4 regions of the Nonomuraea monospora genome follow, and region 3 is predicted to be linked to each of the others. Evidence: riboswitches for the same ligand, from Rfam matches in the RefSeq annotation. Region 3 holds a riboswitch; each other region holds the start of a gene.
The links. A riboswitch is a leader RNA that binds a small molecule or an ion and turns the genes downstream of it on or off. The one in region 3 is predicted to bind thiamine pyrophosphate.

Region 1 (7,573 bases), on a different contig from region 3:
TGCTGCGCATCGTGTGCTCTCCCGTCGTAGGCCTGCGCAGATCGTAGGAGCGGCCGCTCGGAGCGGGAAAGCGTGACGATCATGGCGAGGCTCTGACCTGGGAGGACGGATGTAAGTTTCAGCCGCCGCGGACCACCGCCAGCGGGCAGGGGGCGTGGTGCAGGAGGGCCTGGCTGATCGAGCCGATGAGCATGCCCGCGAGCTGTCCGTGGCCGCGCGAGCCCACGACGAGCAGGTCGGCGCGCCGGGCGGCCTCCTTGAGCACCTCGACGGGGTGCCCGTGCACGACCTCGGCCACGACGTGCACGGTGGGGTGCCGCTCCCGGTGCCCGTTGAGCGACTCCTTCAGGGTGCGCAGGGTGTCCTGCTCGCTCTCGCGGGAGGCGGGCTCGAAGCCGCCGGCGTGCGGCCAGGCCCAGGCCCGCACGGCACGCAGCCTGGCGCCGCGCAGCTCGGCCTCGGTGAAGGCGAACTCGAGCGCGTCGGCGGCGCCGGGCGAGCCGTCCGTCCCTGCCACGACCTCGCCGCGCGGGGAGGCGGGCGGCTCGTGGATGAGGACGACGTCCGTACGCGCGTGCGCCGCGACCCCGTACGCGACGGAGCCGACCAGCAGGCCCCGCACCCCGCCGATGCCGCGGCTGCCGACGACCAGCAGCTCGGCCCCCTCAGAGGCCTTGACCAGCGCGGAGCGCGGGTCGCCGGGGAGCAGCACGCCTTCCAGCGACACCTTTGGCCACACGTGTCGCGCGCGTTCGCAGGCGGCGTTGAGCACGGTCTCGGCGCCGTCGCGCATCCACTGGGCCACCTCGGCGTAGCGGACGGCGCCCTCGCACACCCACTTCGGCACGGCGTGCGCCACGGTCAGCGGCTCCTGCCGCAGCTCGGCCTCGGCGGCGGCCCAGCCGGCGGCCTCCAGCCCGGTACGGGAGCCATCCACCCCTACGACGATCATGACAGCGCGTAACACTCGACCTCGGCGCGGCGGAACGGCACCCCCTGCGCCTCGGAGTCGCGGGCACACCTGCGCTCGGACTTGCTGAGCCGCAGCGTGCCGCAGACGGTGACGCCGGAGTACGTGCGGCAGTCGAGCGCCGGGTCGATCCGGCCGATGCGGTACATGCGCTTGACGGCCGCGCGGCACTTCGCCTTCCCCGTGTCGGCGTAGCGGCACTGGGCGATCAGAGTGTCGTACTGTTCCTGGCTGACTTCGTGCTGACTCATGCCGTCCCCGGCGGCGGCGGTGGCGCCGGACGCGGCCAGCACGACAAGTAGTCCTGCGACAGCGGCGAATCTCTTCATGTTTCCCCTGATGGGGACCGTACCGCTCACGGCGATCGCCAAACCTCCCCGCGCGGGTTTCGGGCGGGGCGGCGCGTGGGTACGATCACCGCCGACCAACGCGGGAGCCCGGTGGAGACCGGGCTGAGAGGACGGCTGACAGCCGCCGACCGCCAGAACCTGCTCCGGATAATGCCGGCGAAGGGAGTTTGCGCGATGTCGAGCGCGCGTTTTTCCAAGGTTTACAGCGGTGAGCTGCGGGTGCCGATGCGTCAGGTGCACCTGTCCAACGGCTCGTCGGTGACGCTGTACGACACTTCGGGCCCGTACACCGACCCCGCCTACGCGCCTGACCTGCGGCGCGGGCTGCCGCACCGGCGCGAGCGGTGGATCCGCGAGCGCGCGGAGCAGGGGCACCCGGTCACGCAGGTCGGGTGCGCCCGGCGCGGGCTGGTGACCAGGGAGATGGAGTTCGTGGCGGTGCGCGAGGGCGTCACCCCCGAGTTCGTACGTCAGGAGGTCGCGGCGGGCCGGGCCATCATCCCCGCGAACGTCAACCACCCCGAGACCGAGCCGATGATCATCGGCCGCGCGTTCCTGGTGAAGATCAACGCCAACCTCGGCAACTCCGCCGTCACCTCCTCCATCGAGGAGGAGGTCGAGAAGATGACCTGGGCGACCCGCTGGGGCGCCGACACGATCATGGACCTGTCCACCGGCGCCGACATCCACGAGACCCGCGAGTGGATCCTGCGCAACTCGCCGGTCCCGGTCGGCACCGTGCCCATCTACCAGGCGCTGGAGAAGGTCAAGGGCCGGCCGGAGCTGCTGTCGTGGGAGGTCTACCGCGACACGCTGATCGAGCAGTGCGAGCAGGGCGTCGACTACGTGACGGTGCACGCGGGAGTGCGGCTGGCGCACGTGCCGCTCACCGCGGGGCGCAAGACGGGGATCGTCTCGCGCGGCGGCTCGATCATGGCCGCCTGGTGCCTGGCGCACCACCGCGAGAGCTTCCTGTACGAGAACTTCGCCGAGATGTGCGAGATCCTGGCCCGCTACGACGTGTCGTACTCGCTCGGCGACGGCCTGCGCCCCGGCTCGATCGCGGACGCCAACGACGAGGCCCAGTTCGCCGAGCTGCGCACGCTGGGCGAGCTGACGGGGATCGCCAGGCAGCACGACGTCCAGGTGATGATCGAAGGGCCGGGACACGTCCCGATGCACAAGATCAAGGAGAACGTCGACCTGCAGCGCGAGCTCTGCGACGACGCCCCCTTCTACACGCTCGGCCCGCTCGTGACGGACATCGCGCCCGGCTACGATCACATCACCTCGGGCATCGGGGCCGCCATGATCGGCTGGTTCGGCACGGCGATGCTCTGCTACGTCACCCCCAAGGAGCACCTCGGCCTGCCCGACAGGGACGACGTCAAGACCGGCGTGATCACGTACAAGATCGCCGCGCACGCCGCCGACCTGGCCAAGGGCCATCCGCAGGCGCAGGCGTGGGACGACGCGCTGTCCGACGCGCGCTTCGAGTTCCGCTGGGAGGACCAGTTCGACCTGTCGCTGGACCCCGGGACGGCCCGCACGTTCCACGACGAGACGCTGCCGGCCGCGCCCGCCAAGACCGCGCACTTCTGCTCGATGTGCGGCCCGAAGTTCTGCTCGATGCGGATCAGCCACGAGATCAGGGACGCCGGGTACGCGGAGAAGGCGGCCGAGTTCCGGCGGCTCGGGGGCACGCTCTACGTGGAGTGACGCATTGTCCAATGTCCAAAGCCGCAGGTCTGGACATAGATGACGTGGTTTCCCGCTCTTGCGGTGGCAACGTGACAGTGAGCCCGGCGCGGCAGGGGCGCCGGGTCTCCCACGACCACAGGAAGAGAGGATCTCTCGTGTCGATCAGCACTCGTGTGGCGGCCGTCGCCGCGGCGTCCGTCGTCGTCGCAGGGCTCGCCGCCACCCCGGCCTCCGCGGACGTGCACCGGGGGGTGGCCGGGTGCTTCGCCTGGTCCTGGGGTGACGGGAACACCTCGGTGACCGTGTACTGGCACAACCGCTGCAGGACCAAGCACAAGATCACCATCAAGTACAGCCTGAGCTGGACCTACAAGACGTACACGGCCACCGTCGGCGGCGGCGGCAAGGGGCACAAGAAGTTCCAGACCGCCTCGATCGTGTCCATCAAGGACTCGGGCCGGGCCTAACCCGGCAGCGTCTCGCCGCCGATCGGGGCCAGGACCTCGCCCGTGTAGTACGACGACAGCCGGTTCGAGGCGAAGAACACGTACGAAGGGGCGATCTCGTCCGGATCGGCCGCCCGCCCCATCGGCACCTGCTTGCCGAAGCTCTCCACCTTCTCCTGCGGCATGGTGGCCGGGATCAGCGGCGTCCACACCGGCCCTGGGGCGACGGCGTTGACCCTGATACCGCGCTCCACCAGGTTCTGCGCCATGGAGTAGGTGAAGGCGTTGATCGCGCCCTTGGTGGCGGCGTAGTCGATGAGCGACTTGTTGCCGCGCAGGCCGTTGATCGACGAGGTGTTCACGATGGCCGCGCCCTCGCGCAGATGCGGGAGCGCGGCCTTCGTGACGCGGTAGTAGCTGTGGATGTTGACGGCGAACGTGTGCTCCCACTGCTCGTCGTCCAGCTCCTCAAGGCCGCTCACCGGCGCCTGGTAGGCCACGTTGTTCACCAGCACGTCCAGCCCGCCCAGCTCGGACACCGTCTGCTCGACGACGGCGGAGCAGTGGGCGCGGTCGGCCAGGTCGCCGGGCAGCAGCACGCAGCGCCGGCCGGTCTCCTCGACCAGCTTGCGGGTGTGCGCGGCGTCCTCGTGCTCCGTGAGGTACGCGATCGCGACGTCCGCGCCCTCCTTGGCGAACGCCACCGCGACCGCCCGCCCGATGCCGGAATCACCGCCCGTGATCAGCGCCTTCTTGCCGCTGAGCAGGTCGCGGCCGACGTAGTCGCGCATCTCGTCGCGCGGCTCCGGCGCCATCTCGCCGGTACGGCCGGGGTAGGGCTGGTTCTGGGGTGGTGGTGTCTGCGCCATGTCCAGCGGCCTGCCCCTGTTCGGGTATGGCTAACGCCAGCTACCGCACGAAACCGTGTGACCTGAGCCAGTCGCGGGCCACCAGCACGGGCACGTCGCCGTCCACGTCCACCTGGGCGTTGAGGTCCTGCATCACCTGGTTGGTCAGCTTGGCGCTGATCGGCGCGAAGATGCGGGCGATCTCCGGGTGCGCGTCGGCGACCGGGCGGCGCATCGTCACCGCCGCGTTGTACTGCGGGAAGAAGTGCCTGTCGTCGTCCAGCAGGACCAGGCCGAGCGCCCTGATCCGGCCGTCGGTCGTGCTGGTCAGGGCCAGCGCGCACTGGCCGCTGGAGATCGCGCTGTACAGGATGCCGACCGCCACCCTGCGGACGTTCCCCCTCGGGACATCCTCGCCGTAGGTCAGGCCGTAGCCCCGCAGCATGCCGAGGAAGCCGTCGTCCCTGCCGAAGGTCTCGTGGTCGACGCAGAACGTGCGCTGCGCCACCGGGATCCTCGTCACGTCGGAGATCTTCGTCAGGCCGTACCTCTCGGCCGTGGCGCGGGTGACGGCGAGCGAGTAGCTGTTGTTCAGCGGGGCGGGCGGCAGCCAGACGATGCCGTTCCTGCGCAGGTCCAGGTCGCGGACGGCCACGTACTGCCCCTGCGCGTCCGGGATCGGGTCGGTCTGGCCCAGGTAGGTGATCCAGGCCGTGCCGGTGTACTCCCACATCAGGTCGGCGTCGCCCCTGGTCAGCGAGGCGCGGGCGTTCACGCTGCCCTGCACGTTGGTCTGGTCGGTCACGTCCGCGCCGGCGGCGGTGAGGGCCAGCACCGCGATCTTGCCGAGGACGAGCTGCTCCGTGAACTCCTTCGACGTCACCCGGATCGGCGCGCCGTCGAGGCCCGGCACCGGGCGGATGCTGCCCGGCTCGACCGGCGGCACGAACGACGACGCGGGCCGCAGCCCGCACGCCGCGACCGCGATGGCGACCGCGACGAGCAGCGTCGCCGCGAGCGTCCTCACGACAGCTCCTTCGGCGAGAGGTAACGCTGCGTGGGGATTCTCACGACAGCCCCTTCGGCGAGAGGTAACGCTGCGCGAGCCCGCCCAGCCAGTCGATGAGCAGCGCCAGCACCGCGATCAGCACGCACCCCGTGATCAGGACCAGGTTCCGCTGTGTGCTCACCCCCGTGGTGATCAGGTCGCCGAGCCCACCCGCGCCGATGAACGCCGCGATGCCCGCCGTGCCCACGTTCAGCACCAGCGTGGTGCGCACCCCCGACAGGATCACCGGCACCGCCATCGGCAGCTCCACCTTGAACAGCACCCCCGCCGCCGACATGCCGATGCCCCGGCCCGCGTCCACCAGCCGCGGGTCCACCTGCTCGATGCCGACCATCGTGTTGCGCAGCGTGGGCAGCAGGCTGTAGGCGAACAACGCGACCACCGCCGTCCAGAACCCGATGCTGAACAGCACCGCCAGCAGCACCACCATGCCCACCGCCGGGGTGGCCTGCCCCAGGTTCACCAGCGACAACACGATCGGCGTGGCGCGGCGCAGCGCCCGCCGGGTGAGCAGCACGCCCAGCGGCAGCGCCACCAGCAGCACCAGCACGGTCGAGAAGAACACCAGCTGGATGTGCTCCCACGTGCGCCTGAGCAGGAACGGCAGGTTCAGCGAGCCCTGCTCGATGCTGTCGAGCGGCACGACCTGCGTGTAGACGACCATCGCCACCGCGACGGCCAGGTAGCACAGCGGCGGCAGGATCACGTGCCACGACCGGCCGATCCCCGGCTCGGGGATGGTCGCCTCCTTGGCCGCCGCGCTCTCGACCGTCACGAGAGCTCGCCCCTGCGCAGGCGGCGCTCCCGCTCGCGGGCCTTGATGGCCTGGATCGCGTTCTGCACCGTGGCCAGCGACAGCGCCCCCGCGTACGCCCGGCGCCTGCCCAGCACCGGCAGGAAGTCGGTGTCGGCGTTGAGCAGCGTCTCCAGGGCGTCCTGCAAGGTCATGCGGTGGCCGATCGAGCCGGTGATCGGGTCGCCGGCCGTGCCGACGGGGCCGTGGCGGCCCTCCAGGTCGGTCTGGGCGACCCACGTCAGCGGGCGGCGCATGCCGTCGAGGATCAGCGCGTACCCGCGGCCGTCGGCCTCGACCTCGCGCAGCAGGTCGCGCGCGTCCATGTCCTCTGTCGCGTACGGCACCTGGTCCAGCTCGATGTCGCCCACCTGGGTCAGGCGCAGCAGCCGCATCGAGGAGCCGCCGCCGAGGAACTGCTCGACGTAGTCGCTGGCCGGGTTGGTGAGGATCTCGGCGGGTCTGGCGTACTGCACGACGTGCCCGGGACGCTGCATGATCGCGATGTGGTCGCCGAGCTTGAGCGCCTCGTCCACGTCGTGGGTGACGAAGACGATCGTCTTGGCCAGCTCCTCCTGGAGGCGCAGCAGCTCGTCCTGGATGCGCTCGCGGCTGATCGGGTCGAGGGCGCCGAACGGCTCGTCCATCAGCAGGACGGGCGGGTCGGCGGCCAGCGCCCTGGCCACGCCGACGCGCTGCTGCTGGCCGCCGGACAGGCGGCGCGGATAGTTGTCGCGGAACGTTCCAGGCTCCAGGCCCACCAGCGTGAGCAGCTCGTCCACCCGCTCGGCGATGCGCGCGCGGCTCCAGCCGAGCATCTTCGGCACCTGAGCGATGTTGGCCGCCACCGTCATGTGCGGGAACAGGCCGGCCTGCTGGATGACGTACCCGATGTGCCTGCGCAGGCGGTCGGGGTCGATGTCGCGGGAGTTCTCGCCGCCGATGAGGATGTCGCCCGAGGTCGGCTCGATCAGGCGGTTGATCATGCGCATGGTGGTGGTCTTGCCGCAGCCGGACGGGCCGAGCAGGACCACGATCTCGCCCGCCGGGATGTTCAGGTCCAGCTCCCGTACGGCCGGCTCGCCGCCGCCGGGGAACGCCTTGGTGACCTTCCGCAGCTCGATCGGCACGCCGCCGCTGGCCTGCCCTGCCACGGATGACGCCCGCTCGATCGGCCCGCCGCCGGCCTGCCCGGTCACGGACGACGCCCGCTCGATCGGCTCGCCGCCGCCGGCTCGCTCAGCCATGGACGGCCCCCGTCGCCGGCGTGGTGAGCCTGCCGAGCAGGACGAAACAGCCGTCGAACAGGAGCGCCAGGATCGCCACCCCGATCGTGCCGGTCAGGGCGGCGTTGACCGCGTTCGCGCCGCCCAGCCTGGCCAGGCCCGAGAAGATC
Region 2 (7,573 bases), on a different contig from region 3:
TGTTGATGACCTTGGCGGCCATGCCCGCGCCGATCCCGCCGAGCACGAGCTGCCGGGGCGCGAGCGCGTCGAGCAGCGGGCGGGCGCGCGCGACGTCCTCCTCGTCGCCGCCGATGAGCAGCGTGGACGTGCCCGCCGCCATCTGCGCCACGCCGGACAGGATGGCGGCGTCGAGCACGCGGACCCCGTGCGGCGCGCACAGCTCGCGCAGCCGGTGCATGTCGGCCGGGTTGACCGTGCTGGTCTCGACGATCAGCGACCCCGGGCGCATGCCGGGCGCGATCGCGGCGGCGGCCTGCGCCGAGGCGGCCGGGGTCGGCAGCGACAGCACGACCGTCTCCGCCTCGGCGAGGGCCGCGGCGGACTCGGCCGCGGTGACCCCGTCCAGCTCGGCGGCGGTCGCGGTGCGGGCCGGGTCGAGGTCGTAGGCGAGCACGGGGTACGTCTCGCGCAGCCGCCGCGCGATCGCGGACCCCATGTTGCCGAGGCCGCACAGCCCCACTGGTGATCTCATGTGGCGTTCCCTTCAGGTCCGCATGGCGAACGGGTCGGCGGCCCGGCCGGACAGGTCGATCATGACGTTCTTGGTGCGCAGGTACTCCTCCATGGCCTCCTCGCCGCGCTCGCGGCCGTACCCGGACATGCGGGTGCCGCCGAACGGCGCCTGCGCCGCGCTCGCCCGGTAGGTGTTGACCCAGACGGTGCCCGCGACCAGCCGCTTGGCGACCCGGTGGGCGCGGGCCAGGCTGGTGGTCCAGATGCCGGAGGCCAGCCCGAAGTCGCTGTCGTTGGCGATCGCGACGGCCTCCTCCTCGTCGCCGAACGGGATGACGCTCAGCACCGGGCCGAAGATCTCCTCCCTGGCGATCGGCATGCCGTTGTGCACGTCGGCGAAGACGGTCGGCCGGACGAACAGCCCCTGGTCCGGCACCTCCCGCTCGGTGGTGACCCGGCGCGCGCCCGCCTCGTCCCCTGCCGCGATCATCCGCTGGATGCGCTCGTGCTGCGGCGCGTTGGCCACCGGGCCCATCTGGGTGTCCGGCAGCAGCGGGTCGCCCAGTTTGATGGCGTCCGCGCGCCGCGCCAGCTCGTCCACGACCCGCTGGTAGACGGGCCGCTCGACGAGCAGGCGGCTGCCCGCGATGCAGGTCTGGCCGCCCGCGGCGAAGATCCCGGCCATCGCGCCGGCGATCGCGGCGTCGAGGTCGGCGTCGGCGAAGACGAGGTTCGGCGACTTGCCGCCCAGCTCCAGGGTGACGGGGACGAGCGTGCGGGCCGCCGTGGCGGCGATGGCCTGGCCGGTGGCGACGCTGCCGGTGAAGCTGATGCGGCCCAGGCGCGGATCCGCGACCAGGGCGGTGCCCGCCTCGGCGCCGCCGGTCACGATGTTGATCACGCCGGGCGGGAAGCCGGCGCGGTCCACCAAGTCGGCCAGCTCCAGCGTGGTGGCGGAGGCGTGCTCCGACGGTTTGATCACCACGCAGTTGCCGGTGGCCAGCGCGGGGGCGAGCTTGTTGGCCAGGAGCTGCATCGGGGAGTTCCAGGCCGTAACGAGCGCCGCCACGCCCACGGGCTCGCGCAGCGTGTAGTCCAGGGTGTCCGGGTTGTCCAGCGGGATCGTGCGGCCGTACAGCTTGTCCGCGTACCCGGCGAAGAACCGGTAGTTGCGCGCGGCGAACCTGGCCTGCCCGGCGGTCTCCTTCAGCAGCTTGCCGTTGTCGGTGCTCTCCAGGCGGCCCAGCTCGTCGGCGCGCTCCTCGATCAGGTCGGCCAGCCGGTGCATCAGCCGCGCCCGCGCCACGCCCGGCGTCGCCGCCCAGGTGCTCTCGAACGCCTCCGCCGCCGCACTGACCGCCGCGGTCACGTCGGCGGCCGTGGCGTCGGGCACCGTGGCGAACTCCGCCCCCGTGTACGGGCTGACCGCCGCGAGCCTGCGGTCGCCGGTGGCGTCCACCCGCTCGCCGCCGATCAGCATGCGATATCTCATCCGGCCGTCTCCCTCGTCTTGCCGTCGATCTCGTCCAGCGCCCTGAGCAGGTGCCCGGCGAACTCCGCCGGGTTCTCGGCCATCGGGAAGTGGCCGAGCCCCGGCATGGTCCTGAAGACCGCGCCCGGGATGCGCCCGGCCGTCCGCCGGGACATCTCCGGCGTGCACGAGTAGTCGTACTCGCCGGTCAGCATCACCACCGGGCAGCGGGCCGTGTCGATGCGGCCGACCCGGTCGCGGGCGTCCCAGTCGCCGCTGTAGAACAGGATGTCCCCGGCGAACGTGCCGAAGCCGCCCTGGGAGTAGCCCCACCACACCTCGCGCCGGTGCTCCGGCGGGCTCTGCGGGGCCATCAGCCCCTCCACCCATTCCGGCACGAACAGCGTCTGGTTCACCCTCGGGTCGCGGGCCCAGCCGACCTGCCTGCCCGGCACGTGGTCGGCGGCCTCGCAGGCCACGACGCCGCCGAGCCTGTCAGGGTGGCGCAGGGCCAGCTCCAGGCAGATCTCGCCGCCCATCGAGCAGCCGACCACGATCGGGTCGTCGAGGTTCAGTGCCTCGATCACGGCCATGATCGTGGCCACGTAGCGGTCGGTGTCCAGCGCGTACGCGCCGGGGTGCTCGCTCGGCGGGCCGCCGGAGCGTCCGTGCCAGGGCAGGTCGAAGGCGACCAGGTGGCAGCGCTCCGTCAGGCGGTCGTCGTTCATGAGGTGGTGGAACTGGCGGGCGTCGGCGCCCGCGGTGTGCAGGAGGAGCACGTCGCGGCCGGTGCCCGCGTGCTCGTAGAACAGCCGCACGGGCTCCTGGCCCACCTCGGCCCACAGGTAACGCCCCTCGATGCGATCCACCCGCGCCGCCGCCGAAGCTGCGGGCGGCGCGGTCGGCGCGGGCGGCGCGGGTGGTGGGCCCGCGATGACCGCGCGGCCGATCTCCAGCACCCGCCGCACCAGGTGGGCGTGCTGGGCGAAGCACACCTCGTCGCCGGTGACGGCGGTGCCGGGGACGCGCATGAGCATCCCGAAGAGGTGGTGGTGCGGCGGCCGGGGCTCGGCCGAGAAGAACTCCCGCCACGCCTCGGGGTCGGCGGCCACCTCGAAGTCGGTCCGCCGGGCGGCGCCGACCGGCCTTCCGTCGTGGAAGCCGAACGTCACCGCCTCGTCCCCGGCCCTGATGCCGAAACCGACCTCGCCGCGGCAGCCCAGTGCCGCCAGCGCGGTGTCGGCCGCGCAGGCCGCGTGCCAGTCGTCGGCCCGCTCCGCCAGCCTCACGGTCACCTCCTCAAGTGCGATGTATACCGTTGAATACGGAGATATCCACTCTTCGGGGTTCGTGTCAACCACAGCGGCCAACCATTGACAATATCGGGATACCGTTGCATACACTCGCTCCTCACACGCTCCGGCACCCCACCGTGCGGCCGGGTGCAAGGCAGAGAGGCAGCGCCTGTGACCCCCCAGAACCAGCAACCGATCAGGCAGGTCGTGCTCGCCAGCTTCATCGGCACCACCATCGAGTGGTACGACTTCTTCATCTACGGCACGGCCGCCGCACTGATCTTCAACCAACTCTTCTTCCCGACGTTCTCCGACGTCGCCGGCACGCTCGCCGCCTTCGCGGTCTTCGGCGCCGGCTTCGTGGTCCGCCCGCTGGGCGGGATCGTCTTCGGCCACTTCGGCGACCGGCTCGGCCGCAAGTCGATGCTGGTCCTGAGCCTGTTCATCATGGGCGCGGCCACGTTCCTGATCGGCCTGCTGCCCACCTACGACTCACTCGGCGTGCTCGCGCCCGTCCTGCTGGTCGTGCTGCGGCTGCTGCAGGGCTTCGCGGTCGGCGGCGAGTGGGGCGGGGCCGTGCTGATGGCGGTCGAGCACTCGCCCGAGAACCGGCGCGGCTACCACGGGAGCTGGCCGCAGTCCGGCGCGCCCGCCGGGCTGGTGCTCGCCTCGGCCGCGTTCGCGCTGGTCTCGCTGCTGCCCAAGGACGACTTCCTGAGCTGGGGCTGGCGGGTGCCGTTCCTGTGCAGCGTGGCGCTGCTGCTGGTCGGCCTGGTGATCCGGCTGCGGCTGGCGGAGACGCCCGACTTCGAGAAGGTCAAGCAGTCGGGCGGGCCGGCGCGGCTGCCGGTCGTCGAGGCCATCCGCCGCCACCCGAAGAACCTGCTGCTGGCCTTCGGCGCCTGCATCGCGCCCTTCCTGCAGTTCTACCTGTTCGGCACGTACATCCTCACCTACGCCACCACCGAGCTGAAGATGGAGCGCGGCACGGTGCTGCTCATCGTCTCCATCGCCGCCGCCCTGGAGGTGATCACGATCCCGGCGTTCGCGGCGCTGTCGGACCGGATCGGCCGCCGCAAGGTGTTCCTGGGCGGCACCATCGCCTTCATCCTGTACGCCTACCCGTTCTTCCTGCTCATCGACACGGGCTCGCCGCTCGTGCTGGGCCTGGCCACGATCCTCGGCCTGTCGGTCATCCACCCCGCCATGTACGGGCCGCTCGCCGCCCTGTTCGCCGACATGTTCAGCGCCCGCGTCCGCTACAGCGGCGCCTCGCTCGGCTACCAGATCGGCGGCATGCTCGGCGGCGGCTTCGCGCCGGTGATCCTGACCTCGCTGCAGGCGGCGGCGGGCAGCGCCATCGCCGGCATCCCGCCCTACATGATCGCGGCCGGGCTGATCACCATCGTCGCCACCTATCTGGCCACCCGCGCCGCCACCACCCGGGAGGCCCACGCCGTCGAGGTCTGAGCGCCTGTTATTGTGGCCGATGACGCGGGGTGCCCGGAGGGCCGGGCTGAGATCACACCCGTCGAACCTGATCTAGTTCGGACTAGCGAAGGGACGTCACGGCCGTGAGCGCTGTTCCCAAAGTCCTGTCCATCGCGGGCACCGATCCCAGCGGCGGCGCCGGGATCCAGGCTGACCTGAAGACCTTCTCGGCGCTCGGCGCGTACGGCATGACCGTCGTCACCGCGCTGGTCGCGCAGACCACCACCGGCGTCACCGGCATCCACGAGGTGCCGGCCGCGTTCGTGGCCGAGCAGCTCGACACCCTGCTGACCGACGTGCCCGCCGACGCCGTGAAGATCGGCATGCTCGGCAACGCGGCGCTGATCAAGGCGGTGGCGGCGGCGCTCGACACCTACCGGCCCGCCTACGTCGTGCTCGACCCGGTCATGGTGGCCAAGAGCGGCGACCGGCTGCTGCCCGCCGACGCGGTGGCGGCGCTGCGCGAGACGCTGCTGCCCCGCGTCGACCTGATCACCCCCAACCTGCCGGAGGCGGCCGACCTGCTCGGCGAGGAGCCGGCCGGGAGCCTGGCCGCGATGCACGGGCAGGCGGCGCGGCTGCGGGCGCTGGGCGCGCGGCAGGTGCTGCTCAAGGGCGGCCACCTCGACGGCGACACCTGCGTGGACGTGCTGGCGACGCCGGAGGGCACGATCGAGCTGGCCGCGCCCCGCGTGAACACGAAGAACACGCACGGCACGGGCTGCACGCTGTCGTCGGCCATCGCGGCGCTGCGCCCCCGGCACGACGACTGGGCGGGCGCGGTGCGGGCGGCCAAGACCTACCTGACCGAGGCGCTGCGCGCGGCCGACAGCCTGCACGTCGGCTCGGGCCACGGCCCCGTCCACCACTTCCACGCGATCTGGTAGGGGCGGCATGTTCTGCGACGACGTCTGGCAGCGCACGGCCGAGCTGATGCGCGCCATCCACGAGCACCCCTTCATCACCGCACTCGGCGACGGCACCCTCGACCGCGACCGGTTCGGGTTCTACATGGTGCAGGACGCCCGCTACCTGGAGGCGTTCGCCAAGGTGCTGGCCACCGCCTCGGTGCGGGCCGCCGCCCCGGACGACGCGGCGTTCTGGGCGCGGAGCGCGCACACGGCGCTGGCGGCCGAGCGCCTGCTGCACGCCGGGTACATCGAGGAGCTCGACGCCTCGGGGCCGACCTCGCCGACCTGCCTGGCGTACGCGTCGTATCTGCAGGCCACCGCGCTGAGCGCGCCCTACCCGGAGATCGTGGCGGCGGTGCTGCCGTGCTTCTGGATCTACCAGGACGTCGGCGCCGCCCTGCTGAAGCGGGCCGGCGACACCGGCGGCCACCCGTACGGCAAGTGGATCTCCACCTACGCCGACCCCGGCTTCGCGGCCTCCGTCGAGCAGGCCAAGGCCATCGCCGACCGGCTCGCCGCCGCCGCGGGGCCGGACACCCGCGAGGCGATGGCGCGGGCGTACTGCCGGGCGGCGGCGTACGAGTGGATGTTCTGGGACAGCGCGTGGCGGCGCGAGACCTGGCCGACGGAGCGGTGGCTAACCGCTCGATGAGGACGCCTTCGCCATCGCCTCCTTCTCCTCCTTGGTGGCGATGAGCCCGGCCGGGGCGTAGATCTTGGACTCCTCGAACGGCGCCTCCGTGCTCGGCAGCGGCTCCCGCACCCTGATCGCCTTGAACCAGACGCGGGCGGCGTCGAGGATCACCACGATGATCAGGACCGCGAACAGCGCCGCCAGGATGCCGTCCACGGTGGAGTTGACCACGATCTGCTGCATCGCGCCGGTCGACTTGGCGGGAGGGAGGATCCGCCCCTGGTCGAGCGCGGCCTGGTAGCGGTCGCGCTGGGCGAAGAAGCCGAGCGTCGGGTCGGGCGAGAACACCTTCTGGTAGCTGGCGGTCAGCGTGACAGCCGCGTCCCAGGCCAGCGGCACGCCCGTCACCCAGGCCCATTTGAGCCGCCCGCTCTTGATCAGCAGGGTCGTGGCCACGGTGAGCGCCACGGCGGCCAGGAGCTGATTGGCGATGCCGAACAGCGGGAAGAGCTGGTTGATGCCGCCGAGCGGGTCGTTGACGCCCTGGTAGAGGAAGTATCCCCAGGCGGCCACGACCACGGCGCTGGTCACCACCAGCCCTGGCCACCAGCTCACCCGCGAGATCGGCTTCCACAGGTTGCCCAGCGTGTCCTGGAGCATGAACCGGCCCACCCGCGTGCCGGCGTCCACGGTGGTGAGGATGAACAGCGCCTCGAACATGATCGCGAAGTGGTACCAGAACGCCTGCAGCCCCGCGCCGCCGAGGAAGCCGGAGAAGATCTGCGAGATGCCCACGGCCAGCGTGGGCGCGCCGCCCGTCCTGGCGATCAGCGTCTCCTCCTGCACGGCCGCCGCGGCGGCCTGCAGATCCTGCGGCGTGATGACGAAGCCCATGTTGGTGACCGCCTCGGCGGCGGTCTGGACGGTCGGGCCGAGCACCCCCGCCGGGGAGTTCATCGCGAAGTAGAGCCCGGGGGTCAGCACGCAGGCCGCGGTGATCGCCATGACCGCCACGAACGACTCCATCAGCATGGAGCCGTAGCCGATCATGCGGACCTGGGTCTCCTTCTGGATCATCTTGGGCGTCGTGCCGGACGAGATCAGCGAGTGGAACCCGGACAGCGCCCCGCAGGCGATGATGATGAACACGAACGGGAACAGCGACCCGGCGAAGACCGGCCCCTTGCCGGTGAAGGCGAACTCGGTGAAGGCCGTGGTCTGCAGCGGCGGCGCGGTGATCGCGATGCCGATGGCGATCAGCACGATGGTGCCGATC
Region 3 (7,573 bases):
GCTCGTGCGCCCGCTGCCGCACCGCCTCCTGGTAGGCCACCGCGTTGCCGACCGCGATGCCCGCGTGCCCGGCCAGCAGCTCCAGCAGCTCCAGCTCCAGGTGTCCCGGCGTGCTGTTGGCGAACAGCGCGTAGAGCGCGCCGTACGGCCGACCGCCCACGGCCGCCAGCCCCAGCGCGATCGTGTGCAGCCCGCCCAGCCGCGCCCACACCAGGTCGTCGAGCCCGTTCGACTCCAGCATCACGGTCTTGCCCGTGCGTAAAAGTTTGTCCACCAGGCTCGTGCGCAGCTCGGTGGTGGTGCCCCTGATCGAGGCGGGCAACTGGTACGTGCTGACCAGCCGCAGCCGCTCGCCTTCGATGAGCACGAACCCGCCCGCGTCCGCCCCGGTCAGCTCGGTCAGGCTGGCCGAGATCCGGTCGAGCACGGCCGACAGCTCCAGCTCGGAGTTGATGTCGCCGACCACGTCGGTGAGCCGGCGGACGAGCCTGGCCCGGCGCGCCACCCGCTCCCTGGCCACGTGGTCGGCCAGCGCCGGGTGGTAGACGCACACGTAGCCCGCCACAGCGCTGCCCAGGCGCAACGCGCTGATGTCCACCCGCAGGTCGAGCAGGGTGCCGTTGCTGTGCAGCCGTCTGGTGCGCAGCGAGACCGGCTCGCCGGTGCGCACCCGCTCCAGCGCGGCGGTGTGCTCGGTCGTCAGCTCGTCGGGCACGATGGGCGGCCTGCGACCGACCACCTCCTCCGCGCTCCAGCCGAACACCCGCTCCGCCGCGGCGTTCCAGACCAGCACGGTCTGGTCCCTGTCGAGCGCCACGACGGCGTTGGGCGAGCTGGCGAGCGCCGCGCGAGCGATCTCATCGTCACTACCGGCCCATTCGTCCCCCACCACTCCATAGTGCACGCGGTGCGGTGGGTGCGTCGGGAGATCCGTCCGATACGCTGCCGTCACGGTGATTCCCGGCGGTGGAGGGTGCGAGGCATGTCGAGCAACGATCTCGATGCCCTGTTGCGGGTGACCTCCAGCACCTATCGGGGCGAGACGCCGCCCGACATCGCCTTCGGCACCTACGACGGCGCCGTGGGCAGGCTGGTGCTGGCCGTGACGGGCAAGGGCGTCGCCGCCTGCAGCTTCGAGGCGGAGAACGACGTGTACGAGCTGGTCAGCAGGCACGTGGGCACGTTCATCGGGCCCGATGCCAGGCGGCTCGACCCGGTGCGCAGAGAGCTGGACGCGTACTTCTCCGGGCGGCTGCGCACCTTCACCGTGCCGGTCGACCTGCGGCTGGCCACCCCGTTCGCGCGGTCCGTGCTGCAGAAGACCATCGCCGTGCCCTACGGCACCACCACGACGCTGGAGCACATCGGCGAGAGCATCGGCCGGCCGCGCGCGCTGCGGGCGATCGGCAACGCGCTGGCCTCCAACCCCGTCTGCGTGATCGTGCCCTGCCACCGGGTGGTGCGCGAGGACGGCGCGCTCGGCGACTACGCGGGCGGCCAGTCCGCCAAGCAGCACCTGCTCAACGTCGAACGGAAGGCCTCCGCAGCACCAGGCCGATGAGCAGGGTGACCACCGCGGCCACCAGGGCGCCGCCCAGCGCCCCGTTCATCCACACCTGCCGGGTGAAGCCGATGGCGCCGCGCGCGTCCGCCCAGAGCTCGTCCCAGGCCGCGATGGTCGGCGTCGAGGTCGTCAGCCAGTAGGCCGCGAAGCCGAGCGCCCACGGCACCAGCATCGGCCAGCGCGAGGGCGCGTGCTCGGCGGTGTTCCAGCGGCGGGCGCCGCCCAGCAGGAAGTAGTCCACGGCCAGCACGGCGAACATCGGCACGAACACCGCCCCGATCACGCCCAGGAACGCGCCGTACGAGGTCACGTCCACGAGCAGGGCGATCACGACGGTGAGCACCCCGATGACGACGGAGAAGACGCGCCGGTCCACGCGCGGCATCAGGTTCTGCAGCGAGACCGTGGTGGAGTAGACGTTGGCGAAGGACTGGTCGGTCTCGCGCAGCACCAGGATCGCGAAGAACAGCGCGCCCAGCGGCACCGCGACGAACGTGCCGAAGACGGCGTCCGCGTCGCCCGCGATGGCCACCGCGTAGACGCCCAGCCCCAGGCAGGCCACCTGGGCCAGCGTGTAGCCGCCGACCACGCCGGTGAAGGCGGCGCCGGTGGAGCGGGAGTGCCGGGCGAAGTCGGCGGCCATCGGCACCCACGACACCGACAGGGCGATCACGTAGTCGACCGCGGCGGGGAAGGCGATCCACGTGCCGCCCTCCTGCGCGGGCGCCTCACGCAGGAAGAACCAGGCGAACCAGACCATGGCGATGATCACGCCGATGGTGACGTACCTGCGCAGCACGCGGATCGAGCCGAGCGGCCAGATCGACAGCGCGGTGGTCAGCACCCCCGCCACGATCACCCACACCGCGTACGGCACCGCGGGGAAGATCGCGCCCGCGCCCGTGGCGATCACCCACAGCTCGAAGGCGCCCCAGCCGAGCATCTGCACGATGTTCAGCAGGGTCGGCGCGTAGGAGATGCGCGCCCCGAACAGCCCGCGCAGCAGCACCATCGACGGCTGCCCCGTCTGCGTGCCCGGAATGGCCGACAGGCCCACCATGGCGGTGCCGATCAGGCTGCCGACCACGGTCGCCACCAGTGCCGCCGCGAGGCTGAGCGGGGCGTCGCCGAGCGGGTTGACCAGGAACATCGCCCCGGAGAAGCCGAGGAGGCTGACGCCGAGGTTCGCCCAGAGCGCGCCCTGGTCGAGCACGCCCAGCGTCCTCGGCGGCCGGCCTTCGAGTGTCAGCGGAACTTCGTCGGCGACATGCGTCATCGCACACTCCCTACGCCGGCATTACCCGGACAGGTTCAGGCGGTCGGCAGCGGCTGTGTTGCTGCCCTCTCAGCCCGGCACCCCGAGCTCCCGCGACGATCTGTAGTTTGTGCCCTCATCATGCCCCAATGACGACAGAACCGCCATAGTGGGTAGGTTCCAGCGCCCGCCGGCTCGGCTTCAGGCGACGTACGGCGGCTGCCCCGTCTCGCTCACCATCGGCTTGCGCGCCGACTCCCACGCCTGCATGCCGCCGCCCACGTTGACCGCGTCACGCCCGAGCTGGTTGAGCCAGGCCGCCACGTTCATGGACCGGCCGCCCACCCGGCACACCACGTAGACCGTGCGGTCGGCGGGCACCTCCTCGACCCGGCCCTGGATCTGCGTCATGGGGATGTGCACGGCCTCCGGGGCGTGGCCGGCCAGCCATTCGTCCTGCTCGCGGACGTCGAGCAGGTAGGCGTCGGAGGGGACGGCGGTGGCCTCGATCTCAGGAACGGTCATGGCTCCATCATCTCGCGCCGCGCGTCGTAGGCGGCACGCGCCGCGATGATCTCCTCCTGGTGCGACTCGGTCCACGTCACCAGCGACTTGATGGTCTCGTGCAGCGTGCGGCCGAGCGGCGTCAGCGCGTAGTCCACGCGCGGCGGCACCACCGGATGGACCTTCCGGCTGACCAGGCCGTCGCGTTCGAGCTGGCGCAGGGTGACGCTGAGCATGCGCTGGCTGATGCCGTCGATCTCGCGGCGGAGCTGGGTGAAGCGCAGGCTCTGGCAGTCGAGCAGGGCGATCACCAGCAGCGACCACTTGTCGGCGATGCGGTCCAGGATCTGCCGGACCTCGCAGTCCTCGCGCACGTCCCACTGGCGCACGTCGTAGTCGTCGTCCACGGTGCCTTCGCAATAACTGAGTGATCTCAAAGTGCCGTCTTCCACAGGATTTCATGCTGTCGCATGATGTGGGCGGTTACAAGAGATAACCGACCTGCCTATTCGTAACCGGGGGTTTGTTGTGCCTGTCACCGCCCGCACCTGGGGCGTACTGATCGTGCTGTGCGGCGCCATCTTCCTGGAGGGCATCGACGTGGCCATGCTGAACGTCGCCCTGCCGTCCATCCGGGCAGACCTGGGGCTGTCCACCGGCATGCTGAGCGGGGTGGTGAGCGCGTACGTGCTCGGCTACGGCGGCTTCATGCTGCTCGGCGGCCGGGCGGCCGACCTGCTGGGACGGCGGCGGATGTTCCTGCTCTGGCTGGTGGTGTTCCTGCTCTTCTCCGGCCTCGGCGGCTTCGCGACCGAGGGGTGGGTGCTGCTGGTGGCCAGGTTCGTCACCGGGGTGGCCGCCGCGTTCATGACGCCCGCCGGCCTGTCACTGATCACCACCAACTTCCCTGAAGGCCCGCAGCGCAACCGGGCCCTGCTGGTCTACGCGGGCACGGCCGCGGGCGGTTTCGCGCTCGGGCTGGTGATCGGCGGGCTGCTGACCGCGATCGGCTGGCGCTGGGTGTTCTTCGCCCCGGTGGCGCTGGCGCTGGTGATCCTGCTGGCCGCCGTCGTCCTGATCAGGGACCAGGAGGCGCCGCCCGCGGCGGGCGGCTTCGACGTGGCGGGCGCCGTCAGCGTCACCGGCGCGATGATCCTGCTCGTCTACGGCGTCGTACGCCTGGAGCACCTCTCGGACGGCCCCCTCCTGACCATCGGCGCCTTCGCGGCCGGCCTGGCCCTGCTGGCGCTCTTCGTGGCCGTGGAGCGCCGCTCAGCCAGCCCCCTCGTCCGGCTCGGCATCCTGCGCTCGCGCCCGCTGGTCCGCGCGAACGTGATGGCCGCGCTGCTCACGGCCTCGTTCTTCGGCTTCCAGTTCCTGGTCACCCTCTACCTGCAGGAGCTGCGCGGCTGGTCCGCCGTCCAGACCGGGCTGGCCATGCTGGCGGCGGCCGTGGACGTGGTGCTGGCCCCCGTGCTGACGCCGTGGCTGGTCAACCGGTTCGGCAACGCCAGGGTGGTGCTCGGCGGGCTGCTGTCGGGCCTGCTGGCCTACGCGCTGTTCCTCGGGGTGGGCCTGGACTGGACGTACGCGGCGATGCTGCCGTCGATGCTGCTGATCGGCCTGATGTTCGCCTTCGTGTACGGGCCGCTGACGATCGTGGCCACGGACGGGATCGCCGGGCACGAGCAGGGGCTGGCCGGTGGGCTGATCAACTCCTCGTTCCAGTTCGGCGCGGCCCTGGGGCTGTCCATGGTGACCGCCGTCAACGTGGCGGCCCTGGGCGGGATGACGGGGGCGGAGGCCGGGCTGGACGCGATGCGCACGGCCCTGGTGGTGCCCGTCACGGCCACGCTGCTGGCAGCCGTCATCGCGGTCGCGGGCCTGCGCGCCCGGGTCCGGGAAGAGGTGCTGAGCGCTACCTGAGCAGCTTCACCAGGCGAGCGCTACCTGAGCAGCTTTGGGCAGGCGAGCGCTACTTGAGCAGCTTGGACAGGCGGCGGTCGGCCAGCGGCTTGCCGCCTGTCTGGCAGGTGGGGCAGTACTGCAGCGACGAGTCGGCGAACGAGACCTCCCTGATCGTGTCGCCGCACACGTCGCAGGGCTGCCCCGCCCGGTTGTGCACCCGCAGGCCCGACTTCTTCTCCGCCTTCAGGTCCTTGGCCGCCAGCCCGTGCGCGCGCTCGACCGCGTCGCGCAGCGTGGTGACGATGGCCTCGTGCAGGTCGGCGATCTGCGCGTCGGTCAGCGTTGCCGCGATCTTGAACGGGGACATCTTGGCGGCGTGCAGCACCTCGTCGGAGTAGGCGTTCCCGATGCCCGCGATCACCTTCTGGTCGCGCAGGAGGCCCTTGATCTGGGTGCGGTTGCCGCCGATGATCCGCTTGAGCGCCTCGACGGTGAAGGAGTCGGCGAGGGGGTCGGGGCCGAGCGTGGCGACGTTCGGGATCTCGTCCGGATTTTTCGTGACATAGACGGCGAGGCGCTTCTGGGTCCCGGCCTCGGTCAGCTCGAAGCCGGGCGCCAGGCCCTCGTCGTCCGGCGCCAGCCTCACCCGTACCGCCAGCGGCCCCTTGCCCGGCCGCACCGGCTTGGCCGCGGACAGGTCGTCACGCCAGCGCAGCCACCCCGCGCGGGCCAGGTGGATGACCAGGTGCAGGCCGTCGCAGTCGAGGTCGAGGAACTTGCCGTGCCGGGCCACGCCCGTGACGGTCAGCCCGCCGAGCGCGGTGACCGGCGGGTCGAACGTCTTCAGCGCCTGGATGGCGACCACGTCGACCCCGAGGATCGTGCGGCCGACCGCCCGCTCGCGCAGGAAGCCGGCAAGGGACTCCACTTCGGGAAGTTCGGGCATACCACCAGGGTACGTGCCGCCACCCCATGTTCACGGAACGTCCCAGAACGCCAGCTCGTGCGTCATCCCCTCGGTGAACACCTCCTCGGCGCGGTCCACGTCCGGCCGGGCTTCGTCGATCATCTGCCCGATCCGCGCGGTGAGCGCCGCGAACCCCGGATCCGCGTAGGTGTCCACCCAGGCCCGGTAGCGCGGCTCCTTGGGCGGGTTCTCCGCCAGGATCCGCCCGAGGTTGGAGTACCCCCACATGCACGGGTACAGCGCCGCCAGCCCCTCCCCGTACGACGCCGCCGACTCCAGCAGGAACCCCGTGTACGCCTCGCACGCCGGCCCCTTCACCGCCCCCTCCAGATCGGCCCCGAACTCCGCAGACATCGTCCGGTGCAGGCTCAGCTCGTCGTGGAAGGTGGTGTGCGCCAGGTCCACCAGGTCGCCCAGGTGCCCGTCGGGCGCCTGCCAGGCCAGCCGGGCGAAGACCCGCACGTAGTCCAGCAGGAACAGGTAGTCCTGCTCCAGCCACGACCTGAACACGTGCTCGGGCAGGTCACCGCGCCCGATCCCGGCCACCGTGGCATGGTCGAGCTGCGCCTGGAGCAGCGGGTGACCGATGGCGTGCAACCTCTCCGAAATGCTCATGGCTGGGAGGTTAGTGTTCACGGCATGACGGTGACGATCGCCGAGGAGCTCCTCCTGCTCGCCTACAGCGACGACAAGGGCACGCCGCTCATCAACATCACCCGGCTCGACCCGGCGATCGCGGGGGCGATCCTGGCCGAGCTGGCCGTCGCCCAGCGGGTGGAGCTGACGGGCAGGCTGTTCAAGAAGCTGACGGTCACCGACCCGGCCCCGCTCGGCGACGAGGAACTGGACGCCGCCCTGGCCCGCATCGCCGCCAAGCGCGGCGGCAGGAGCCCGGCCTGGTGGGTGCACGAGCTGCAGTCGCAGAAGCTGCGCGGCCGGCTGCTCACCCGGCTGGCCGCGGCGGGCATCCTGAGCGAGCAGCGCAGCAGGGTGCTGGGCCTGTTCACCGTCACCCGCTGGCCGGCGGCGCACCCCGGGGCGGAGGCGAACGTCAGGGAGCGGGTGTCCGCCGTCCTGGCGGGCGCGCACCCCGACGACCGCACGGCCGCCCTGATCGCGATCACCCGCGCGGCCGGGCTGAGCCGCAAGGCGTTCCCAGGCGCGAGCAGGAGGCGCGTGAAGGAGATCGCCAAGGGCGCGTGGGCGGCCGACGCGGTGGCGCAGACCATCGCCGCCATCGAGTCCGCCGTCCTGACCACCGGCTCGTCCTCATCGAGCGGAGGCGGCGGCGGGGACGGCGGCGACGGTGGTGGTGGGGACTAGCCCGCGTCCACGACGTCCTTGGGCACCGGCTTGTCCTCCTTCAACGCGTTGA
Region 4 (7,573 bases), on a different contig from region 3:
CACGTCGGGCGGGAACGGCGCCCCCGAAAGCTGCTCGGACCTGGCGATCGTGCTCATCTGGGTGACTGGCATGATGCACGGGATGATCGGCGTGTCACAGCCCTGGGCCGCCACCCGGTCGCGCAGCCGCAGGTAGTCGTCGGCCTGGAAGAACATCTGGGTGATCGCGTAGTCGGCCCCGGCCCGGCACTTGCGCACGAAGAAGTCGGTGTCGGACTCGATGGACGGCGAACGCGGATGCTTGTAGGGGAACGCGGCCACGCCGACGCAGAAGTCGCCCGCCTGCCGGATCAGCCGCACCAGCTCCTCGGCGTAGAGCACGCCCTCCGGGTGCTGGACCCAGTCGCCCATCGGGTCGCCGGGCGGGTCGCCGCGCACGGCCAGGATGTTGCGCACCCCGGCGTCGGCGAAGCGCCCCACGAGGTGACGCAGCTCCCGGATCGAGTGGTTGACCGCGGTGAAGTGCGCCACAGGCGTGAGCGTGGTGTCGTGGGCGATCCGCTCGACGATGTCGACCGTGCGGTCGCGGGTGGAGCCGCCGGCGCCGTACGTCACCGACACGAAGGTCGGCCGCAGCGACTCCAGCTCTCTGATCGCCCGCCAGAGCTGCCGCGCGCCCTCGTCGGTCTTCGGGGGGAAGAACTCGAACGAGAACGACCGGCCACCGGAGGCGAGCATCTCGCGGACGGTGGGAACACGATCGGGCCGGATGGAGGATCGACCAAGCGCCATGGACCAAGGTTACCGTCACATCTGCCGAACCTGCGGGTCAGAGGAACCACCTGGAGATCCTGACCTGTCCGCTGGGCCACTAGTCTCAGGGGCATGACCACTGACGCCGCCGGCATGGAGACCCTGCGCGCGCAGGTGGAACGCGCACTTTCGGAGTTCGTCGAGCGGAAGCTGCCCTCGACGGGCGAACCGGAGTTCGCGCCGCTGCGCACGGCCGCCGACGAGCTGCTGTCCGGCGGCAAGCGGCTGCGCCCGGCGTTCTGCTACTGGGGCTGGCGCGGCGCCGGCGGCGCCGACGACCCCGGCATCTTCACCGCCTCCGCCTCACTGGAGCTGCTCCAGGCCAGCGCGCTGGTGCACGACGACGTGATGGACAAGAGCGACCTGCGCAGGGGCATGCCGTCCGCGCACCGCCGCTTCCAGGCGATGCACGAGAAGTCCGGCTGGTACGGCTCCGCCGAGCAGTTCGGCGAAGGCGCCGCGATCCTGCTCGGCAACCTGCTGCTCATCTGGGCGGGCGAGATGTGGCGGGCCAGCGGCCTGCCCCGCGAGTCCCTGGACGTGGCCCAGCCCTTCCACGACCACATGCGCAGCGAGCTGATGTGCGGCCAGTACCTCGACCTGCTGGAGCAGGCCAACGGCGAGAACACCTTCGAGTCGGCGCTGCGCGTGGCGCTGTTCAAGAGCGGCAAGTACTCGGTCGAGCAGCCGCTCAGGCTCGGCCTCGCCCTCGCCGCCCGCGAGCTGGCGCCGTGGATGGACGAGCTGTGCACCGGGTACGGGCGGCGCGTCGGGATCGCCTTCCAGCTCCGCGACGACATCCTCGGCGTCTTCGGCGACCCGGCGCAGACCGGCAAGCCCGCGGGCGACGACCTGCGGGAGGGCAAGCGCACCATGCTCGTCGCCCGCACCCTGGCCGCCGCCTCCGCCTCGGACGCCGAGACCGTGCGGCTGCTGCTGGGGGATCCGGGGCTGGACGAGAAGGGGGTCGCCACGTTGCGGGAGATCATCGACGGGACGGGGGCCCTGCGGGAGTGTGAGGACCTGATCGGCGAGTATCTGGGGCAGGCGCTGGAGGCGCTCGACGCGGCGCCGGTCACGCCCGAGTCCCGCAGCGCGCTGACGGAGCTCGCCATCGCGGCCACGTCCCGCAAGACCTGATCAGCGTTGACGGAGGCGCCCGTGGCGAGAGCGGGCGCCCCGGTCGCTCAGCCGCCTGACAGTCGTTTGGCGAACTCCGCAGCCGCCGCCCCAGGGTCGTCGGCGTCGGTGATCGCCCGTACCACCACCACGCGCCGCACCCCGTACGACATCACCTCGTCCAGATTCCCGAGGTCGATGCCGCCGATCCCGAACCACGGCCGCGAGGTCTCCAGCGACGCCGCGTGCCGCAGCAGCGGCGGCCCCGGAGCCGGGCGGCCCGGCTTGGTGGGGGTGGGCCAGGTGGGGCCACAGCAGAAGTAGTCGACGCCCTCCTCCACTGCCGCGGCGGAAGCCTCGGCGGCGGAGTGGGTGGACCGTCCGATGACGATGTCGTCGCCGAGTATCTCTCGCGCGACCGTCACAGGAAGGTCGTCCTGCCCCAGGTGGAGCACGTCGGGCCGGGCGGCGTAGGCGATGTCCGCCCGGTCGTTGACGGCCAGCAGCTTGCCGTGCCGGTCGCAGGCGTCGCGGAAGACTTCGAGGAGCGCGAGTTCTTCGCGTGCCTCCAGGCCCTTCTCCCGCAGTTGGATGATGTCCACGCCTGAGGCCAGCACCGAGTCGAGGAACTCTGCCAGATCGCCGCGGTCGCGGCGGCCGTCTGTGCAGAGATAGAGGCGGGCCTCAGAAAGCGAGGGCTTGGGCACGCCGCTTGACCTCTGTGTGACGGCCGGCCTTGATCGCCTCTATGGGCGACCCTGGCAGGGACTCGTCTGGGGTGAAGAGCCAGCGCAGCGACTCGACGTCGTCGTAGCCGGCGTCCTGCAACACGGTCAGTGTGCCGGGCAGGCCCTTCATCACGTCCTTTCCATCGAGGAACACCGCGGGCACCTGCGGCCCGCCGCTGCCCCGGCGTACGCCGAGGAGCTTGTGGTCCCGGAGGAGTTGCTTGGCCCGCCCGATCGGAAGATCAAGGCGCGAGGCCACTTCGGGGAGAGTGAGCCACTCTTCAACGAGTTGGTCGGTCTCCCGGTCGATCTGTGCAACAGAAAGCGTCACGAAACCACAACTACCACATGCCGTGCTTGCTCAAACAACACAATCTCGTAGGGGTACTTGTGGATCTACCAGGCGTTCCGCATCGAGGCGTGAACCGGCTTCGATGATACGGCGCCCCTGGACGAGATCGCGCGGCCGGTCCACGGCCAGCACCGCGGCGAGAGTGTCGTCCGCGGTGAGCCACACGGCCGACCACTTTCCCTCGGGTTCGCCCCGATGGACGAGCCGATCGCCCGCCGGGTGATGGCCCGCGTACTGCAGCATGTGCCCGAACTGCTCCGACCAGAAGTACGGCACCGGATCGTAGACCGCCTCCTCCCCCAGCAGCGTCGCGGCGGCGACCTCGGGGGCGTTCAGCGCGGTGTCCCAGTGCTCCACGCGCAGCCTGGTCCGCCAGCGGCGCGACCACCAGGCGGCGCAGTCGCCGACCGCGACGACGCCCGGCAGGGACGTGCGCAGGTGCTCGTCGGTGACCACGCCGTTGTGCAGGTCGATGTCGGCGTCGGCGAGCCACTCGATCGCCGGGCGCACGCCGATGCCGGTGACGACCACGTGGGCCTCGACGAACTCGCCGCCCACGAGCTGCACGCCGCCCTCGTCCACGGAGTCGACCATGGTGCCGAACCGCACGTCGATGCCGTCGTACCAGGGCAGGGTGCGCCCGCCCAGCTCGGTGCCGAGTGCCGTGGCGAGCGGGGTGGCGGCGCTCTCGACGACCGTCACGACGCAGCCCGCGCGGCGGGCCGCGGTGGCGACCTCCGCGCCGATCCAGCCGGCCCCGATGATCGCGACCCGGGCGCCGGGGACGAGCATCGCGCGCAGCTCGTGCGCGTCGTCGAGGGTGCGCAGGACGTGCTGCGGGCCGTCGCCCGGCAGCCGGATCGGGTCGGCGCCGGTCGCGATGACCAGGCCGTCGTAGGCGACCTCGCCCTCGGTGGTCTCCACGACGCCCGCGCGCAGCGACTTGGCGGTGACGCCCGGCCAGAACTCCACGCCCAGCGCGTCGAGGTCGGTGTCGACGTAGCTGGTGTCGCTCTCGCCCTTCAGCACCGCCTTGGACAGCGGCGGGCGGTCATAGGGCCGATGGCGCTCCTGCCCGATCAGGGTGATCCGGCCGGTGAAGCCGCGCCCGCGCAGGGCCTCCACCGTACGCACTCCGGCCAGGCCCGCTCCCACCACCACGACATGGTTCACGTTCATGACCATAACGGGGGGCGTGCGTGGACGCCGCACCGAGGCCGTAGGCTGGTTGACGTAAGACGCGCGGGAGTCCGGCCGTTACCGGGCTGAGAGGAAGGCTTTACGGGCCTTCGACCGCAAGACACCTGATCCGGATCATGCCGGCGAAGGGAGCGCATGTGGATGTGATCGTCGGTGGCGGGGTCGTCGGGCTGTCGGTGGCCTGGCGGATGGCCCGCTCAGGGCGGGCCGTCACCGTGGTGGATCCGGCCCCCGGCAGAGGGGCGTCCTACGCGGCGGCGGGGATGCTGGCCCCGGTCAGCGAGGTGACCTTCACGGAGGCGCCGCTGCTGCGGCTGGGGGTGGCGTCGCTGCGCCGCTGGCCCGCCTTCGCCGCCGAACTGGCCGCCGACGCGGGCCTGACCCCGGACGCCACGCCCGTCCAGGACGCAGCGCCAGGCTCGGACGCGCCGCCACTCTCGGACGCGAGGCCAGGCTCGGACACGGGACCAGGCTCGGGTGTCGGGCCAGGCTCGGGCGTCGCGCCGGGCTCAAGGCCCGCGCCGGGATCAGGGCCCGCGCCGGGCTCGGGCGCGAGGCCGGGCGTCTCGGGGGCCGGGCCGGGGTTCGCTGATGTGCGGGGGCTGGATCTGCGGGCGGACGGGACGCTGGACGTCGCGTTCGGAGCCGACGACCTGGAGGCGCTCGGCGAGCTGGCCGCGTACATGGAGGAGCTGGGCCTGCCGGTCGAGCGGCTCACCGGCCGCGAGTGCCGCCGCCTGGAGCCCATGCTCGCCCCCTCCGTGCGCGGCGGCCTCCTGGCCCCGGGCGACGCGTGGGTGGACCCCAGGCGCGTGACGGCGGCCCTGCTGTCCGCGCTGGAGCGGCGGGGCGTCCCCGTGGTGCGGGCGCGCGCGTCCGAGCTGCTGCGGGACGGCGACCGCGTCTCAGGGGTACGCCTGGCGCCACCCGAGTCAGAAAACGGCACGGGCGGCGAGGTGCGCGGCGAGCGGGTCGTGCTGGCGGCAGGGGCGTGGAGCTCGGAGCTGGCCGAGGTGCCGGTGCGGCCGGTCAAGGGCCAGATCATGCGGTTGCGCTCGCCGCAGCCGCTGCTCAGCCGGTGCGTACGCGGCACGGTGCACGGCTCGTCCGTCTACCTGGTCCCCCGGGGCGACGGCGAGCTGGTGGTCGGGGCCACGCAGGAGGAGATGGGCTTCGACACCAAGGTGACGGCGGGCGGGCTCTACGAGCTGCTGCGGGACGCCAGGGAGCTGGTGCCGGGCGTCACCGAGCTGGAGGTCGCCGACGTGGTGGCGGGGCTGCGGCCTGGAACGCCGGACAACCTGCCGCTGATCGGCCCGAGCGGGACGCCGGGCCTGGTGTACGCGACGGGGCATCACCGGGGCGGCGTGCTGCTCGCCCCGCTGACGACCGCGATGTTGCTGGGCGAGGAGAGCGAGCTGGCGGCGCTGTGCGCGCCGGGGAGATTTTCATGATTGTTGTGATCAACGGGGCTGCCCACGAGGTGGCGGACGGCATGACCGTGGCTCAGGCCGTGCATACCCTGACCTCGGCCACCACCGGAGTGGCCGTGGCCGTGAACGACGAGGTGGTCACGCGCGGCGCCTGGGAGACGACGGCGCTGCGCGACCGTGACCGCATGGAGGTTCTGACGGCGGTGCAAGGTGGATGATCTGATCATCGCCGGGGAGAAGTTCTCCTCCCGGCTCATCATGGGAACGGGCGGCGCGCCCTCGCTGGAGGTGCTGGACCAGGCGCTGGCGGCCTCGGGCACCGAGCTGACCACGGTGGCGATGCGCCGGCTCGACCCCGCGGCGCGCGGCTCCGTCCTGGACGTGCTGCGCGAGCGCGACATCAAGGTGCTGCCCAACACGGCGGGCTGCTTCACCGCGGGCGAGGCCGTGCTGACGGCCCGGCTGGCCAGGGAGGCCCTGGAGACGAACTGGGTCAAGCTGGAGGTCATCGCGGACGAGCGCACGCTGCTGCCCGACCCGATCGAGACGTTCGACGCGGCGGAGCGGCTGGTGGCCGACGGGTTCGTGGTGCTGCCGTACATCGGTGACGACCCGGCGCTGGCGCGGCGGCTGGAGCAGGCGGGCTGCGCGGCCGTGATGCCTCTGGGCGCGCCGATCGGGTCGGGGCTCGGCATCCGCAACCCGCACAACATCGAGCTGATCGTGGAGGCCGCCTCGGTGCCGGTGATCCTCGACGCGGGCATCGGCACGGCCAGTGACGCCGCGCTGGCGATGGAGCTGGGCTGCGACGCCGTCCTGCTGGCCACGGCCGTCACCAGGGCGCAGCGGCCCGACCTGATGGCGTCGGCGATGAGGTCGGCCGTGGTGGCGGGGCGGCTGGCCCGGCAGGCGGGCCGCATCCCGCGCCGCCGCTACGCCGAGGCGTCCTCCCCCATGACGCCCTGACACGCCGTGGAGCGTCCGTCATGACGCTCTGACACGCCGGGGCGTCCCCATGAGATTCAGCCCTCAGACGCGGTGGAACCGGGGGCGGAGGCGTTCCGTCGAGAACGTCTCCGCATCGGTTTCGGGCGCTGAGGCCATGCCGGTGGCAAAACGCCCGTAAACTCAGCGGGGTGGATACGACGACTGCGGACCCCCTGGTCGGGCGGCTCCTCGATGGGCGCTACCGCATCGAGAGCCGGATCGCCCGGGGCGGTATGGCGACCGTCTACCTCGCGCTGGACATCCGGCTCGACCGGACGGTGGCGCTGAAGGTCATGCACCGATCGCTCGCCGAGGACCCGGCGTTCGTCCGGAGGTTCATCGGCGAGGCCAAGTCGGTCGCCAGCCTCTCGCACCCCAACGTGGTGCACGTCTTCGACCAGGGCACCGACAACGACGTCGTCTACCTGTCGATGGAGTACGTCCCGGGCCGCACCCTGCGCGACATCCTGAGGGACCGCGGCAGGCTGCCCGCCCGGGAGGCGCTCGAGATCATGATCCCGGTGCTCGCCGCACTCGGCGCCGCCCACCAGGCCGGGATGGTCCACCGCGACGTGAAGCCCGAGAACGTCCTGATGACCGACGACGGCCGGGTCAAGGTCGTCGACTTCGGTCTGGCCAAGGCGATCGAGGCGACGAACCAGACCCGTACCGGCGTGATGATCGGCACGGTCGGCTACATGGCGCCGGAGCAGGTCATCACCGGCGCCGCCGACGTGCGCAGCGACGTGTACGCCGCGGGCATCATGCTGTTCGAGCTGGTGACGGGGCAGCAGCCGTACGACGGGGAGACCCCGATGTCGGTGGCCTACCGGCACGTCCACGACACGGTCCCCGCGCCGTCGTCGGTGGTGCCGGAGGTGCCGCCGCTGGTCGACACGCTGGTGGCGAGCGCGACCGCGCGCGAGCCCGAGCACCGCCCCGCCGACGCGACCGCGATGCTGGTGGCCGCCGTGGACGCGCACCGCATGCTGCCGCGCACC

Region 1: linked by a shared signal. The riboswitch ahead of thiC (phosphomethylpyrimidine synthase ThiC) and the one ahead of ABD331_RS19745 (purine-cytosine permease family protein) in region 3 are both predicted to bind thiamine pyrophosphate.
Region 2: linked by a shared signal. The riboswitch ahead of thiD (bifunctional hydroxymethylpyrimidine kinase/phosphomethylpyrimidine kinase) and the one ahead of ABD331_RS19745 (purine-cytosine permease family protein) in region 3 are both predicted to bind thiamine pyrophosphate.
Region 4: linked by a shared signal. The riboswitch ahead of ABD331_RS13335 (FAD-dependent oxidoreductase) and the one ahead of ABD331_RS19745 (purine-cytosine permease family protein) in region 3 are both predicted to bind thiamine pyrophosphate.

Annotation. Positions count from the first base shown of each region.
Region 1 is NZ_BAAAQX010000003.1:7,038-14,610, forward strand. It holds gene ABD331_RS06545 (cellulose binding domain-containing protein) at 1-10, opposite strand, end outside; gene ABD331_RS06550 (universal stress protein) at 119-937, opposite strand; gene ABD331_RS06555 (hypothetical protein) at 949-1,299, opposite strand; TPP riboswitch at 1,390-1,502, shown strand; gene thiC (phosphomethylpyrimidine synthase ThiC) at 1,495-3,039, shown strand; gene ABD331_RS06565 (hypothetical protein) at 3,177-3,488, shown strand; gene ABD331_RS06570 (SDR family oxidoreductase) at 3,485-4,336, opposite strand; gene ABD331_RS06575 (glycine betaine ABC transporter substrate-binding protein) at 4,377-5,342, opposite strand; gene ABD331_RS06580 (ABC transporter permease) at 5,383-6,159, opposite strand; gene ABD331_RS06585 (betaine/proline/choline family ABC transporter ATP-binding protein) at 6,156-7,424, opposite strand; gene ABD331_RS06590 (ABC transporter permease) at 7,417-7,573, opposite strand, start outside.
Region 2 is NZ_BAAAQX010000048.1:75,720-83,292, forward strand. It holds gene ABD331_RS53060 (NAD(P)-dependent oxidoreductase) at 1-514, opposite strand, end outside; gene ABD331_RS53065 (aldehyde dehydrogenase family protein) at 527-1,987, opposite strand; gene ABD331_RS53070 (alpha/beta fold hydrolase) at 1,984-3,255, opposite strand; gene ABD331_RS53075 (MFS transporter) at 3,433-4,731, shown strand; TPP riboswitch at 4,747-4,842, shown strand; gene thiD (bifunctional hydroxymethylpyrimidine kinase/phosphomethylpyrimidine kinase) at 4,836-5,639, shown strand; gene tenA (thiaminase II) at 5,647-6,315, shown strand; gene ABD331_RS53090 (carbon starvation CstA family protein) at 6,301-7,573, opposite strand, start outside.
Region 3 is NZ_BAAAQX010000009.1:113,557-121,129, reverse strand. It holds gene ABD331_RS19755 (ATP-binding protein) at 1-889, opposite strand, end outside; gene ABD331_RS19750 (methylated-DNA--[protein]-cysteine S-methyltransferase) at 983-1,561, shown strand; gene ABD331_RS19745 (purine-cytosine permease family protein) at 1,521-2,840, opposite strand; TPP riboswitch at 2,831-2,944, opposite strand; gene ABD331_RS19740 (rhodanese-like domain-containing protein) at 3,021-3,344, opposite strand; gene ABD331_RS19735 (winged helix-turn-helix transcriptional regulator) at 3,341-3,730, opposite strand; gene ABD331_RS19730 (MFS transporter) at 3,852-5,249, shown strand; gene ABD331_RS19725 (Fpg/Nei family DNA glycosylase) at 5,299-6,177, opposite strand; gene ABD331_RS19720 (TenA family protein) at 6,208-6,813, opposite strand; gene ABD331_RS19715 (GOLPH3/VPS74 family protein) at 6,838-7,521, shown strand; gene ABD331_RS19710 (LCP family protein) at 7,518-7,573, opposite strand, start outside.
Region 4 is NZ_BAAAQX010000005.1:443,802-451,374, forward strand. It holds gene metF (methylenetetrahydrofolate reductase [NAD(P)H]) at 1-732, opposite strand, end outside; gene ABD331_RS13315 (polyprenyl synthetase family protein) at 826-1,893, shown strand; gene thiE (thiamine phosphate synthase) at 1,941-2,579, opposite strand; gene ABD331_RS13325 (Rv2175c family DNA-binding protein) at 2,557-2,931, opposite strand; gene ABD331_RS13330 (NAD(P)/FAD-dependent oxidoreductase) at 2,962-4,131, opposite strand; TPP riboswitch at 4,185-4,300, shown strand; gene ABD331_RS13335 (FAD-dependent oxidoreductase) at 4,269-5,606, shown strand; gene thiS (sulfur carrier protein ThiS) at 5,603-5,803, shown strand; gene ABD331_RS13345 (thiazole synthase) at 5,796-6,551, shown strand; gene pknB (Stk1 family PASTA domain-containing Ser/Thr kinase) at 6,722-7,573, shown strand, end outside.